3 regions of the Paenibacillus sp. FSL R7-0302 genome follow, and region 2 is predicted to be linked to each of the others. Evidence: predicted binding sites of a transcription regulator. Region 2 holds the regulator's gene; each other region holds the start of a gene.
The links. The regulator LexA, encoded in region 2, represses DNA repair genes until DNA is damaged. The targets are predictions, from matches to a motif close to CGAACATATGTTCG.
Positions count from the first base shown of each region.

Region 1: addB (helicase-exonuclease AddAB subunit AddB) is a predicted target of LexA. The motif match lies at 2,187-2,200, and genes of this name have one in related genera.
Region 3: recA (recombinase RecA) is a predicted target of LexA. The motif match lies at 2,783-2,796, and genes of this name have one in related genera.

Region 1 covers NZ_JBBOWB010000001.1:1,029,378-1,033,661, forward strand. Annotated here, with positions in the region: gene MKY96_RS04445 (Na/Pi cotransporter family protein) at 1-482, opposite strand, end outside; gene MKY96_RS04450 (class I SAM-dependent rRNA methyltransferase) at 583-1,986, shown strand; gene addB (helicase-exonuclease AddAB subunit AddB) at 2,301-4,284, shown strand, end outside.
Region 2 covers NZ_JBBOWB010000001.1:2,442,573-2,446,856, forward strand. Annotated here, with positions in the region: gene MKY96_RS10670 (hypothetical protein) at 145-270, opposite strand; gene MKY96_RS10675 (hypothetical protein) at 485-733, shown strand; gene MKY96_RS10680 (hypothetical protein) at 749-1,108, shown strand; gene MKY96_RS10685 (hypothetical protein) at 1,200-1,421, shown strand; gene MKY96_RS10690 (hypothetical protein) at 1,533-1,751, shown strand; gene MKY96_RS10695 (L,D-transpeptidase) at 1,831-2,169, opposite strand; gene lexA (transcriptional repressor LexA) at 2,357-2,983, opposite strand; gene MKY96_RS10705 (LysM peptidoglycan-binding domain-containing protein) at 3,181-3,597, shown strand; gene MKY96_RS10710 (DUF896 domain-containing protein) at 3,707-3,916, shown strand; gene MKY96_RS10715 (hypothetical protein) at 3,964-4,284, shown strand, end outside.
Region 3 covers NZ_JBBOWB010000001.1:2,304,131-2,308,414, reverse strand. Annotated here, with positions in the region: gene rny (ribonuclease Y) at 1-485, opposite strand, end outside; gene MKY96_RS10045 (regulatory protein RecX) at 795-1,532, opposite strand; gene recA (recombinase RecA) at 1,649-2,713, opposite strand; gene MKY96_RS10035 (competence/damage-inducible protein A) at 3,011-4,284, opposite strand, start outside.

The DNA of each region.
Region 1 (4,284 bases), 1.4 Mb from region 2:
ATGAGCGCGAAGCCGGTGACCGCGAGGCAGATGAACTGCAGCGGTCCCGAGATCCGGCGGCAGGCCTCAAGCAGCCGCCAGGACTGCGGGGCCAGCTCGCCGGCCATCACGGCGGCGGCCCACAGGCAGAGCGCCGCGATCAGCAGCGGCGCGGCCAGCGTGCTGATCTGCAGGCTGATCAGCTCCGTGGTCAGGCAGGTGCCGATGTTGCTGCCGAGAATAATGCCGAGCGTGCGGGCATAGGTCAGCAGCCCGGCATTGACCATGCCGATGGTCAGCACCGTTACAGCGGTGCTGCTCTGCAGCAGCGCCGACAGCAGGGCGCTGACGATCAGGCCTTTGGCCGGTGTGGAGGTAGCCTTGTGCAGGCTGCGATTCAGCAGCGGACCGGCCAGCCGCGACAGCGAGGCTTCCATCACCTTCATCCCGGCGAGGAATATGACAAGACCGTAGAGGATAGGGAATAGCAGTTCACGGATCATAAGGACAGGCTCCTTTTTGAACGGGGGTTGTACCAATATATGAACGCCAGGCATAGGACATGTATATTAATCTGGCAACAAGAATAGGGAGTTGAAGGTATTGGCATCAGTAATTCTGGAACGCAACCGTAAAAAAAGACTGGAGCAGGGCCATCCATGGGTCTATGCCAGTGAAGTAGCATCTGTAGACGGAGAGCCGCAGGCAGGCGGACTGGTGGATGTTCTGACAAATCAGGGGCGGTACTTGGCTACCGGGTATTATAATCCGGCTTCGCAGATCCGGGTGAGAATTCTGTCGCAGCATAAGCTGGCGGCAATGGACACGGCGTTTTTTGCACAGCGGTTCGCGGACTGTCTGCGGCACAGGGAACGCTTCCTGCCGGGGGCGGACGCTTACCGTCTGGTCTATGGGGAAGCGGATTTCCTGCCGGGGCTGATCATTGACCGCTTCGGTGAAGTCCTTGTAGTGCAGCTGCTGACACTGGCTATGGATCAGCACCGCTCTGAGATTGTGGAGGCGCTGGTGCAGGTGATGGCGCCGCGTGGCATCTACGAGCGCAGCGATGTCAGTGTGCGGGAGCTGGAGGGGTTGGAACAGACCACGGGCGTGCTCTACGGCGAATGTCCGCGCCACATTACCGTAAGTGAGAACGGGCTGAAGGTCATCGTTGATATTGAAGAGGGGCAGAAGACCGGTTACTTCTTCGATCAGCGGGAGAACAGGGCATCGATTGCCCCGCTGATGAAGGGCTGGGGCGGGCGCAGCGGAATTACACTGCAGAGCGTAGCTGCCGAGGATGGTTCCATCCAGACACTGCCGGTCAATAAAAGCGGCAAGCCTGTTACATTCCCTTACTGGGATGGGGCAACTGTGCTGGAATGCTTTGCGCATACTGGAAGCTTCACACTGCATGCCTGCAAGTATGGTGCCAAGAAGGTAACCTGCCTGGATGTGTCTGCGCATGCCATCGAGAGTGCTAAGGCCAATGTGGAGATCAACGGATTCAGTGACCGGGTGGAATTCGTGGTAGATGATGCATTTGCCTTCCTGCGTAATCAGGTCAAGGGGCAGGAGGAACGGACCGAGCGGGCTACAAGCGGCGCAGCGGCGGAAGGAAAAAACGGCAGCAAGCCGGTTGCCAAGGCGGACACCGCGAAGCCGATGACCGCCGGGGGCGGACGCACATGGGATGTCGTGATTCTGGACCCGCCTGCTTTTGCTAAGACCAAAAGTGCAGTCGCAGGGGCTGTACGCGGCTACAAGGACATCAATCTGCAGGGCATGAAGCTGGTGAATGACGGCGGATATCTGGTCACGGCCAGCTGTTCATACCACATGCAGCCGCAGCTGTTCCTGGACACGATCATGGAGGCGGCCAAGGATGCCGGCAAGGTGCTGAGGCTGATCGAATGGCGGGCCGCAGGCAAGGATCATCCGCAGATTCTCGGCGTGGACGAGGGGCATTATCTGAAGTTCGCCATCTTTGAGGTGCGGAGTAAATAGAAGTGTCAGATCCGGCGGGCCAGCCGGTTTTGCGGGAAGAGTCTCTTTTATAGAGGCTCTTTTTTGATGCATTTTGGTATAGTTAAAAGGTGGTTCAAAACCAGAATAGCTGCGATAGCTGATGAGTTTATTCAGACTTTTCCGTCTGCCGTTTGCGCGGCTCCGGGAGAGTCTTTTATTTGTGTATTTGCAAACAATGGCAAACGTACGTTCTGGAGCGTGCGATGGAGGTATGCTATACTATTGAGACGAGAAGTTTCATAGATTCTGGTATTGCATTGAGTGCCAGGGTTCAACGGAAGGAGTCTGCTGAAATGACGGTTAACTTCATCATCGGCCGCTCGGGCAGCGGCAAGACGACTACAATATGGGAGCGGGTGTCCTCCAGGCTGAAGGCAGAGCCGCTGGGGGCCCCAATCATTATACTTGTTCCCGAGCAGGGATCGTTCGGAGCGGAACGGGGACTGCTGGCGGCGGGCGGCGTGAAGGGAAGTCTGCGCGCCCAGACGCTCAGCTTCTCGCGGCTTGCCTACCGGGTGAAGCAGGAGACCGGCGGCAGCGCAAGTCTGCCAATCAGTGAAGAAGGCAAGAAGATGCTGATCTACAAGATTATAAGCAAGCGCAAGGAGGAGCTGAAGCTGTTCGGGGCTTCCTCGGACCGGCCGGGATTTGTGGAGCGGCTCAGCAGTCTGCACACGGAGCTTAAGCGCTGCTGTCTTGGAGCCGGAGACCTGGAGGAGCAGATCGGCAGAATGCGGGATGCCACGCTGGGCAGCCCTATTCTGGCCGGGAAGCTGGATGATCTGCATCTCGTCTTCAGTGAGCTGGACCAGGAGATGTCACAGCTCTATATAGATGAAGAGGACAGACTGGCCGAACTGGCTGAGCATATTGCGGACTCTGCCTATATCCGCGGCGCCGAGATCTGGGTGGACGGCTTCCACGGCTTTAGCAACCAGGAATTCATCGTCTTGCGTGAGCTGATGCAGTACGCGGACACCATGACCATTGCGCTTACACTGGACCGGATCTATCCGCCGGGCGGTGCCCCGCATGAACTGGAGCTGTTCCATCCGGCGGCGGTTACTTACATTAAGCTGCGGGGATTAGCAGAAGAGATGGGACTTACCGTGTGGGATGAACTGCTGGCTCCGCCCGTCCTGCCAAGGTTCAAGGACAGTCCGGTACTCGCGCATCTGGAGCGCGGACTACAGCGCCGGCATCCCTGGACAGGACCGGCTGAACAGGTGAAGGAAGCTATCAGCATCCGGGCTGGGGCTTCACGCCGCACCGAGGTGGAGGGCGTGCTGCGCGAGATGCAGGCCCTGGCCAGAGAATCGGGAGCCAAATATGGGGAAATGGCGGTATTCATGCGTAATATGGCTGATTATGAGCCGCTGATTGCCCCGTTATTTCAGGACTTCGGCGTTCCGTTCTTCCTGGACCAGAAGCTAAGTGAGCTGCATCATCCGCTGGTGGAATTCATCCGCTCGGCCCTGGATGTCGTCCGCCGCCGCTGGCGTTATGAGGATGTGTTCCGCTGCGTGAAGACAGAGCTGCTGCTGCCGCTGGACGGAAGCATTACCCGCGCCCATATGGATGAGCTGGAGAACTACGTGCTGGCCTGCGGCATTCACGGCTCCCGCTGGACGAACGGGCGCTCCTGGAAGGGGATTCCGCGCCTCTCGCTGGAGGGCAGTGAAGCTGTAGATGAAGCGATGCTGGCAAGGATGGAGGCCTGCCGGAAGGCGGTTGCGGAACCGCTGCAGGCATTTGAGCAGAGAATCAAAGCCAGCCGCAGCGGTCTGGAGCTATGCCGGGCGGTATATCTGCTGCTGGAGGATACGGAAGCGGCACGGAAGCTCGAAGGGATGGGAGCGGAGTCTCTGAAGCAAGGCCGCCCGGAAGCCGCCCGGGAGCATAGCCAGCTCTGGGGCGCTGTTCTGGGTCTGCTGGACCAGATTGCCGAGATGATGGGCAAGGAACGGATAGAATTCAGCCTGTTCGCCGGGGTGCTGGAGACCGGGCTGGCTGAGCTTAAGATGGGGCTCGTCCCGCCGGCACTTGACCAGGTGCTGGTAGGTACGATGGACCGTACCCGGGTGTCGGGGGTGAAGTATGCCTTCCTGCTCGGTTTCAACGAAGGAGTGGTGCCGGCGCAGTTCAAGGAAGACGGCATTCTTTCCGAAGGGGAACGCCTCCTGCTGGAGAAGTCCGGGATGGAGCTTGCGCCGGGCTCCTCCCGGAAGCTGCTGGATGAGCGCTTCCTGATCTACAATGCGCTTACGACGGCCAGCA
Region 2 (4,284 bases):
CAAGCGTAGTATGTGCCTAGCTGCTTTGTAAGTTGGTTGATCGTAGGGAGGATCTCTGGCGAATATTCGCTGATCAGAACACCTTGGATGAGCGGCATAGCCTTAAGCGAAAATCCATTCACGTTCCCTCCCAGGTTTTATAGATTATTCTTCAATGGGAACCGGGGACCGGAAGGCATACCATAGCAGTCCATAAGCTATTCCGAAGTAAAGGATTACACCCAGTATGGATATGGACAGAAGAATGAGGATAACTTTATTTCCATTCATACATTTATCTCCTACTTAAAAAAACTCTCCCGATTTTTAGTATGGGGGAGAGGAGTGAAGATGACGACTGAGCAAAGCCCTTACATCATAATATAAAGGAATTATAACTTCAGATCAATCCATTTTACATACTATTCCATCTCCTATATACTTAACCAGAAGAGAATCCTAGTGGCAGACATGGGAGCGGATGATGAAGAATACATATAAGATTATGCTTTCGCTGATGCTCATCCTGGCGTTGATAGGTCCGGTGGCTGGGGCGGAAGGAGCGGCTGTGCCAGCGGAGACCCAAGCGAGGCTTATGGAGCAATATGGGCTGGATGCGCCGCCTCTGCCGGTGTGGGATTGGAGCAGCATGGATGTCGGGGGCAGTGGTATTAGCAGTGGGATGCTGTTCGTGTACCGGATGATGTTGAATCCGCTGGGGGTCATGCTGCAAGAGATACTATATATTCTGTAGTAGAGGGGGAAAAGAATGAATTCGCTTTATGATACGCCAATCCCTGCACGCAGAGTCCGCAGGAGATCGGGCGGTAAGTCGTTACTGGTCCTTATCCTAGTTCTGATTGTGATGGCGGTTACGAATCCGGGAAAGGAAGCATTCAGTGAATATTCTGTAAAGAATCTGGAGAATACGCTTGATCAGGAAATAGGCGACGGAATTACCAAACTGGTGGCCCAGCCTGTAATTGAGTCATTGACCAAGAGGGATAACTACATTTTGTTCTCTGTATTCAGTGTACCGGACCTTAAGAATACCAATTTTTTTACCCGGGATGGCGGGGCCACGAAGAAGTATATCGGATTGTTCAAAATCCTGTTTATTAAGCTGTAAATATGGTTTACATATTGTTCCATAACCCGGTATAATTGAATAGATTCGAGACGGAATCTTTAATATGGTTGTGGAACAAGGAGGAACGAAGTTGAATACGGCTTATAAAGTTCTGTCCAGTGATGCTGATCTCTTCGCTGCCGCACTGGCACAGGTACAGGTCTACGTCGTTCAGCTGGTTGATGGCAAACCGCATGTGATTGCTGATTATGCCGGACCTGTACAGAAATGGACACCGGAGTACATAGTGCTGGCCGGAATGACTTATAGACGCGATGAATTTGAATTCCGGGTACGATTGAACAAGAAGTGAGCAGAATTCGCTACCCGCTGTCTGCGGCTCTAACATTACTGCCGAATCACACAATCTTTGGAGTCATTCTTGGCATCTCTTATACTATCCAAGTGTAAAAGAGGTGTAAAGATGAGCCAAAGAGAACGTAACCGGATTCGCAGAGCCATTAATGTCCTGCTGACACAGCGGGCTGTCCTGCTGGAGAGACTGGAAGAAATCAATGAGAATCTGCGCAGAGTGCCTAGAGGTTCGCGGGCCAGAAGAGAGCTACTGGCAGCCAGAGAATCGATCCGCGAGGCCATTCGTTTGAATACGGTGGCTATCCGTCTGTTGAGAAGTGTGCTGTAGTCTGTATCCTCTCTAATTCATAGGAGTCACAGGAACCCTTGGGGCGCAATCTGGCGTCTCAAGGGTTTTTGTGACGTTCCTATTCCCGGATGGTGACACGGGTACCTATAGGTACGAGGGCGGCTAGAGCCAGAACATCTGCATTGTACATACGGATACAGCCGTGAGAGACCATATGGCCGATGGAGGAGGGGTCATTGGTTCCGTGGATGCCGTAGTGCGGCTTGGACAGTCCCATCCAGAAGGCACCGAACGGGCCGCCCGGATTGGGCTGCTTGTTAATGATGGTGTATTCGCCTACAGGCGAGACGGTTAACATTTTGCCGATGCCGACAGGGAAGCCTCTGGTGACAACGTCATTATCCAGCAGGTACAGCATGCGCTGTGACAGATCGACGATAATTCGGTAATTGGGCATACAGATCAGCACTCCTTTGTAACAGGATATGTGCGGAGCTATGCAGCGGTTCGCAGAAAAATGGCCAAAAAGCCGAGTGCGAACAAATGTTTGCATTCGACTTTTTGGCCATTATACAAAGTGAAATGAACAGAAAACAGGCTGCTTCGCATGGTGCGGAGCAGCCTGTTCTTAAGCGGGGAGTAGATTAGTGGATATCGCGGAATAATCCGATGACCCGTCCCAAAATCGTAACGCGGTTAAGGCGAAGAGGCTCATATGCCGGATTCTCCGGCTGCAGCCTGATATGATCCCGTTCCTTGTAGAAGGTCTTGACAGTTGCTTCATCTTCTTCGGTCATCGCTACAACAATATCGCCGTTGTCGGCAGTCTGCTGCTGGCGTACGATGACATAATCCCCGTTCATAATTCCGGCATCCACCATACTGTCACCAAGAACAGATAGCATAAATACCTTGTTATCGCCTACATAATGAGCAGGCAAAGGGAAGTAATCCTCAATATTCTCTGTAGCTGTAATAGGAACACCAGCTGTAACCTTACCCACTACCGGGATGCGGGTAACGGTCTGGACGAATTGATGCACATTCTCTGAATCTTCCTGACCGAGTAATTCAATGGCACGCGGTTTCGTTGGGTCACGCCGGATCAGGCCCTTCTTCTCAAGCCGGTCCAAGTGACCATGCACGGTGGAGCTGGAGGCCAGTCCGACAGCCTCGCCAATCTCGCGGACGGACGGAGGATAACCCTTGCTGCGGACTTCATTACGTATAAATTCCAGGATCGCCAGCTGACGACTAGAAATCTTTGACATCGGTATCAACCCCATATACTATGTTTGGGAAAATTATAACATAGAACTTCCGTTCGTACAAACATAAGTTCTAAAATGAGGAAAATAAGAGAACGAAAAAATAGAGAACAAACGTTCCGAAAAAACTATTGATCGAAACACATGTTCGTGTTATATTATTTTCGAAAGCAAGAACATGTGTTTGGAGGATGATGATCATGTTAAAGTATAGTACATACAACAGCATTTACAATAATGAGGATATCAAGGTGTCCGCTCCCGGTAATCCAACTGCTCATAGTAATGTAACCAAGATCAAGGGCGCGATTCTTCATAGTCTCTCTGCGCTATCATCACTATTCCGTCAGGTCAGCCTGATGAAGCTGCTTCTGGTGCTAATGCTTGTTATTTCGGGATTCACTGTGGTGGGGAATGTTTTTGCCGGTTCGGTCTCTTCAATGAAGCCGGATAAGCGGATCGTAGTCGAACGCGGAGATACCTTATGGAGCATTGCGTTAAGCAACAAGCCTGAGGACATGAAGACAGCCGTATATATAGAAGGAATAATGAAGAGTAATCATTTGGAGAACAGCTTCATTAAGGCCGGAGATATTCTGACTTTACCTTTATACTGAAGGAATGCAGCAGGCTAGTGATCGACTTGGAGAGCTTTCAGGGGGTAGACCTTGACAAGCTCTTTTTCTCATGGCAAAGTTAAAATGAATTTAGAGGGAGGGAAACGTATTGAATATTGACGAATTGGTCGCACGCATCAATGAATTGGCACGCAAAGCTAAGAACGGCGGCCTGAATGAAGAGGAACTGGCTGAACGTGCCAAGCTCCGTGAGATTTACCTGGGGAATATCCGCACTAACTTTCGGGCCCAGCTTGATACTATCGAAATTGTGGACAATCCGGAGCATGAAGAGGGCAATAACGGACTTAAGCATTAGCCTGTTGCCTTTTCATAGATAATACAGGATGACTAGGGGGAACTTACATGGCCCGTTCTTGGGAAAGAATGGTTCAACGCAACACCAAGCAAATTAACCAGCAGCGAAAGAAGCAGGGGAAGGATTCCATTTACACTTCCAGCACAAAGACTGCCGCGAAAAGCATCGATATTTTCAAAGGCCGGAATATTGTATTCCCCGTTGTACTGATGCTGCTTGGCATCATGTTCTGGGTGGTCGGCTCGATTGACGAAGCTAAAGGAAGCGGGATTCTGGCCAACTGGCTGGGGGTAGTGCTGTACTTCCTGCTCGCTGCGCTGCTGTTCTTCCGCCGTCCATTCCTTAAGGTTGAGCGTGCGCGTATCTCT
Region 3 (4,284 bases), 140 kb from region 2:
TGGCGAACTTCCTGTTCTACATTGCTGAGAATGATACTTCTGGCATCATCGATGCTCAGATTGGAGATACGTTCCAGTTCAGTAACCTGATTCTTGTAAATAACATCAATTTGCTGTTGGGTTTCATCAATTCGTTTCTCTTTGTTAGCTACTTGTTCTTCTTTTCGTTCAAGCGATTCCATTTTTTTATCCAGCGATTCTTCCTTTTGCAGCAAACGTCGCTCTTGCCGTTGGATTTCATTCCGACGTTCACGAGTTTCTTTCTCAGCTTCGGTACGGATTCTATGAACTTCGTCCTTAGCCTCAAGTACCGTTTCCTTCTTCAGCGCCTCCGCCTCTTTCTTCGCGTTCTCCACGATGACTACGGCTTCTTTCTCTGCGCTGGAAATCTTAGCTTCTGCAAGGGATTTACGAATAAAATAACCGAATCCAAAGAATGCTGCAGCTACAACGAGAACGACTATGACCCAGATCAATGGATCCATCTGTTCACCTCCTCGTTGATATCCTCCAAGGCTCTTCCCTTGGGTATTTGTGCAGTTGTTAAACTATCCGTTCATCACCATACAAAAAACCGGTAATACACCGATTGCCATACTGCACATGCTGCACATGCACATTGCCCGCCTTATCCGGCGATTACATTTCATATGAGTTGTACGCGAACCGGAACATAAGAGTCTGCTTTTTGGGAAGGAAAAAGGAATCTTAGTTTATGCCGATTCATGTTATATTTTATTATTTATAAAAAGACCTTGTCAAGAGAGTCGATAACCGCAATTAAGTCAAGAGAATCAATCCGGGAAGTAAAACTCCTCTTCTTCCCCCTCAGAATTCTCCTCTTCACGCAGAATCCCGATCACCTGGCGCACCATTTCACCCGAGAATCCCCGGCGCATGAGGAACGCCCCTGTCTTCCGCCGTTTGTCGTTCACTTCTCCCCGGATCGTATTCCATTTCTTCCGTCCGGTCAGCAGCGCGCTCTCCAGCTCCTGCTCGGGTGTGATCTCATCCAGCGCTTCCGCAATCAGCGACTTATCAATTCCTTTCTCCCGCAGCTCCTGCCGGATCCACATCTTGCCCTTACGCTGATTCACAATCCGCTGCTCCGCCCACTGCTTGGCGTACAAGGGATCATCAAGCAGACGTTCCTCCTGCAGGCGGAGCAGAACTTCGGCAATAACAGTCTCCCCTATTTCCTTCTCCCTTAAACGGCGGGCCATCTCCTGTGCGGTTCTGGGCTTGCGCTCCAGATACCTAAGCCCCTCCACATACGCCCGCTGGCGCTCGTCTGCGGCAACAATATCCTCCAGATCTGCTTTTACAAAAGTACTCCCGGTAATCATCCGGTATTTAATCATGACATCTTCATGAACAGTCATGTTGTAGTCTCCGAAATGGATTAGATAACGAAAATTAGACTTCTTAAGCCGCTCTACCTTTGTAATTACCAGCTCTTGATCTGCCGGGAAATCCGCCAGCACCTGCTGCTCATCCTGTTCTTCGAATTCCTCATCCAATTGTATAACCATCCTGCCGATCACCTGCTTAAGCTGAAATATTTGCGAAAAGGCACCCTGTAATATCCTCCACAGGGCGCCTATCCATCATGACTTCATTATTCAATTAGAAGTAGAGGAGTACTTAATTACTCGATCTCAAGCAGCAATTTCTCTTCTTCCTCTTGCTCCGCAACCACATCTGCTTCAGATGGTGCCGCTACCAGAGTTGTCAGATTACTTGCCTCACGGATCTTGTTCTCAATCAGCAGAGCAATATCCTGATGTTCCTTCAGGAACTGCTTGGAATTCTCCCGTCCTTGACCCAGACGTTCGCCTTCATAAGAATACCAGGCACCGCTCTTGTTGACAATATCCATCTCCGTACCGATATCCACAAGGCTTCCCTCTCTGGAGATTCCTTCGCCGTACATGATATCTACATCCGCTTGCTTGAACGGAGGCGCTACCTTGTTCTTCACAACCTTGATCTTCGTACGGTTACCCACAACATCGTTACCCATCTTGATACTCTCTACCCGGCGCACATCCAGACGGACGGAGGAGTAGAATTTCAGAGCGCGTCCACCCGGAGTGGTCTCTGGGTTACCGAACATTACGCCAATCTTCTCACGAAGCTGGTTAATGAAGATCGCAATGGTGTTGGATTTGTTAATGGCGCCTGACAGCTTCCGCAAGGCCTGAGACATCAGACGGGCCTGCAAGCCTACGTGGGAATCACCCATGTCGCCTTCAATTTCCGCCTTAGGTACCAGTGCTGCTACAGAGTCAACTACAATGATGTCTACTGCTCCGCTGCGTACAAGCGCTTCAGCGATTTCCAGGGCCTGTTCACCCGTATCAGGCTGGGACAGCAGCAGCTCATCAATGTTAACGCCAAGCGCCTTGGCATACTTGGGATCAAGCGCATGCTCAGCATCGATGAAGGCAGCTTGTCCGCCCTGCTTCTGTACTTCAGCGATCGCATGAAGTGCAACCGTCGTCTTACCGGAAGATTCCGGTCCATATACTTCAATAATACGTCCTTTGGGAAGTCCGCCAATACCTAGTGCAATATCAAGTGCCAAAGATCCGCTAGGTACAACTTCCACTTTCATGTGAGTGGATTCTCCCAGTTTCATTACCGAACCTTTACCGAATTGTTTTTCTATTTGACGAAGCGCCATATCAAGCGCTGCACGACGATCTGACAATCAGACCACTTCCTTCACTGTTTATAGTATTATAATAACGTGTTTTGAAGGGCTTGCCAAGTCTTTTTTAGAACATACATTCGTTTTTTTTGCTCCCAGGGATAATACTCCCTTTTATTGTAAGATGCAGGCCTCCTTCCGGATGCAAAACTCAGCAGGTGCTTCTCTTCCGCTTCTTACGTTAACAGGAACAGCCATAGGATAATTTGTTATACCTAATATAAAACAAAAAACCGCAGCATGATCGCTCAAGCCACGGTTCTTCCGTATACATGAATTATATACCGGCACGTACAGTTATTGCAAGGCCGAGCCTTCCAATGGAGTGGCAACCTTGCGTTCTTCCAGGCGGCGCCACAATCGGTACAGCAGCGCCTTGACGGTGCGCAGGCGGATGTTGTCACGGGTGCCCTTCAGATTCAGCTCATATACCTCTGTCTTGCAGCCCCGCTCAGCCAGTCCTACGAACACAAGACCCACCGGCTTACGCTCGGAATATCCCGGTCCGGCTACACCGGTAACCGATAAGCCGAAGTCCGTGTCACCGATCATACGCACCTGCTCAGCCAGCACCTCCGCAACCTCGCGGCTCACCGCTCCCGGGGCATCCGGGCCTTCAAGCATGGCGGAAGGCACATTCAGCAGTTTCTTCTTAATATCATTGGAATAACACACGATCCCCCCGGCAAACATGGAGGCGCTGCCCGGAATATTCGTAATACTCTCCATCAGCAGACCGCCCGTACAGCTCTCGGCAGCACTCAGCGTGAGTCCCGCATCCGCCATCCAGTCCACAATCAGCTGCTCCAGCGGCACATCGATGTTAGCATACAGATGCTCCGGCAGAATGTCAGCAATCGTCTTCTCGAGAGCATCGAGCTTGACCATAGCTTCCCGCTCGGACGGCGCCTTGGTGGAGATGCGCACGGTCACTTCGCCTTCCTTGGCATACGGGGCAATCGTTGGATCGCTCTGGCTGCGGATCAGCTCAATCAGCTTGTCCTCCAGCAGCGACTCGCCAATCCCGGCGAACTTCAGCATCTTCGAGTAGAGCGGCATTTCACCAGTAAGAGCATGCTGCTGAAGCCATGGCTTGGCCTTATCCGTGAACATCGGCTTCATCTCCCGGGGCGGGCCGGGCAGCACGATATAATATTTGTCTTCTTCTGCAAAAGCAATCCCTACCGCAAGGCCGGCATCATTGGACAGAGGAGTCGTCCCTTCAATGACAAGCGCCTGCTTGCGGTTATTCTCAGTCATTACAATCTTGCGGTCATCGAAGAAGCGCTGCACATGATCCATGGCCAGCTGGTCGATATGCAGGGTCCGGCCAAGCGCCGCAGCCAGCGCATCCTTGGTCAGGTCATCCTCGGTCGGGCCAATCCCGCCCGTGAACAATATAACATCCGCCCGGCTCTGAGCAATCCGGATCGCTTCCAGAAGGCGGCTTTTGTTATCTCCCACAACGGTCTGAAAATAAACGTCAATGCCTAATGCAGCCAGCTCGACTGAAAGAAACTGGGCATTGCTGTTCACGATTTGTCCAAGTAAAAGTTCTGTTCCAACGGCAA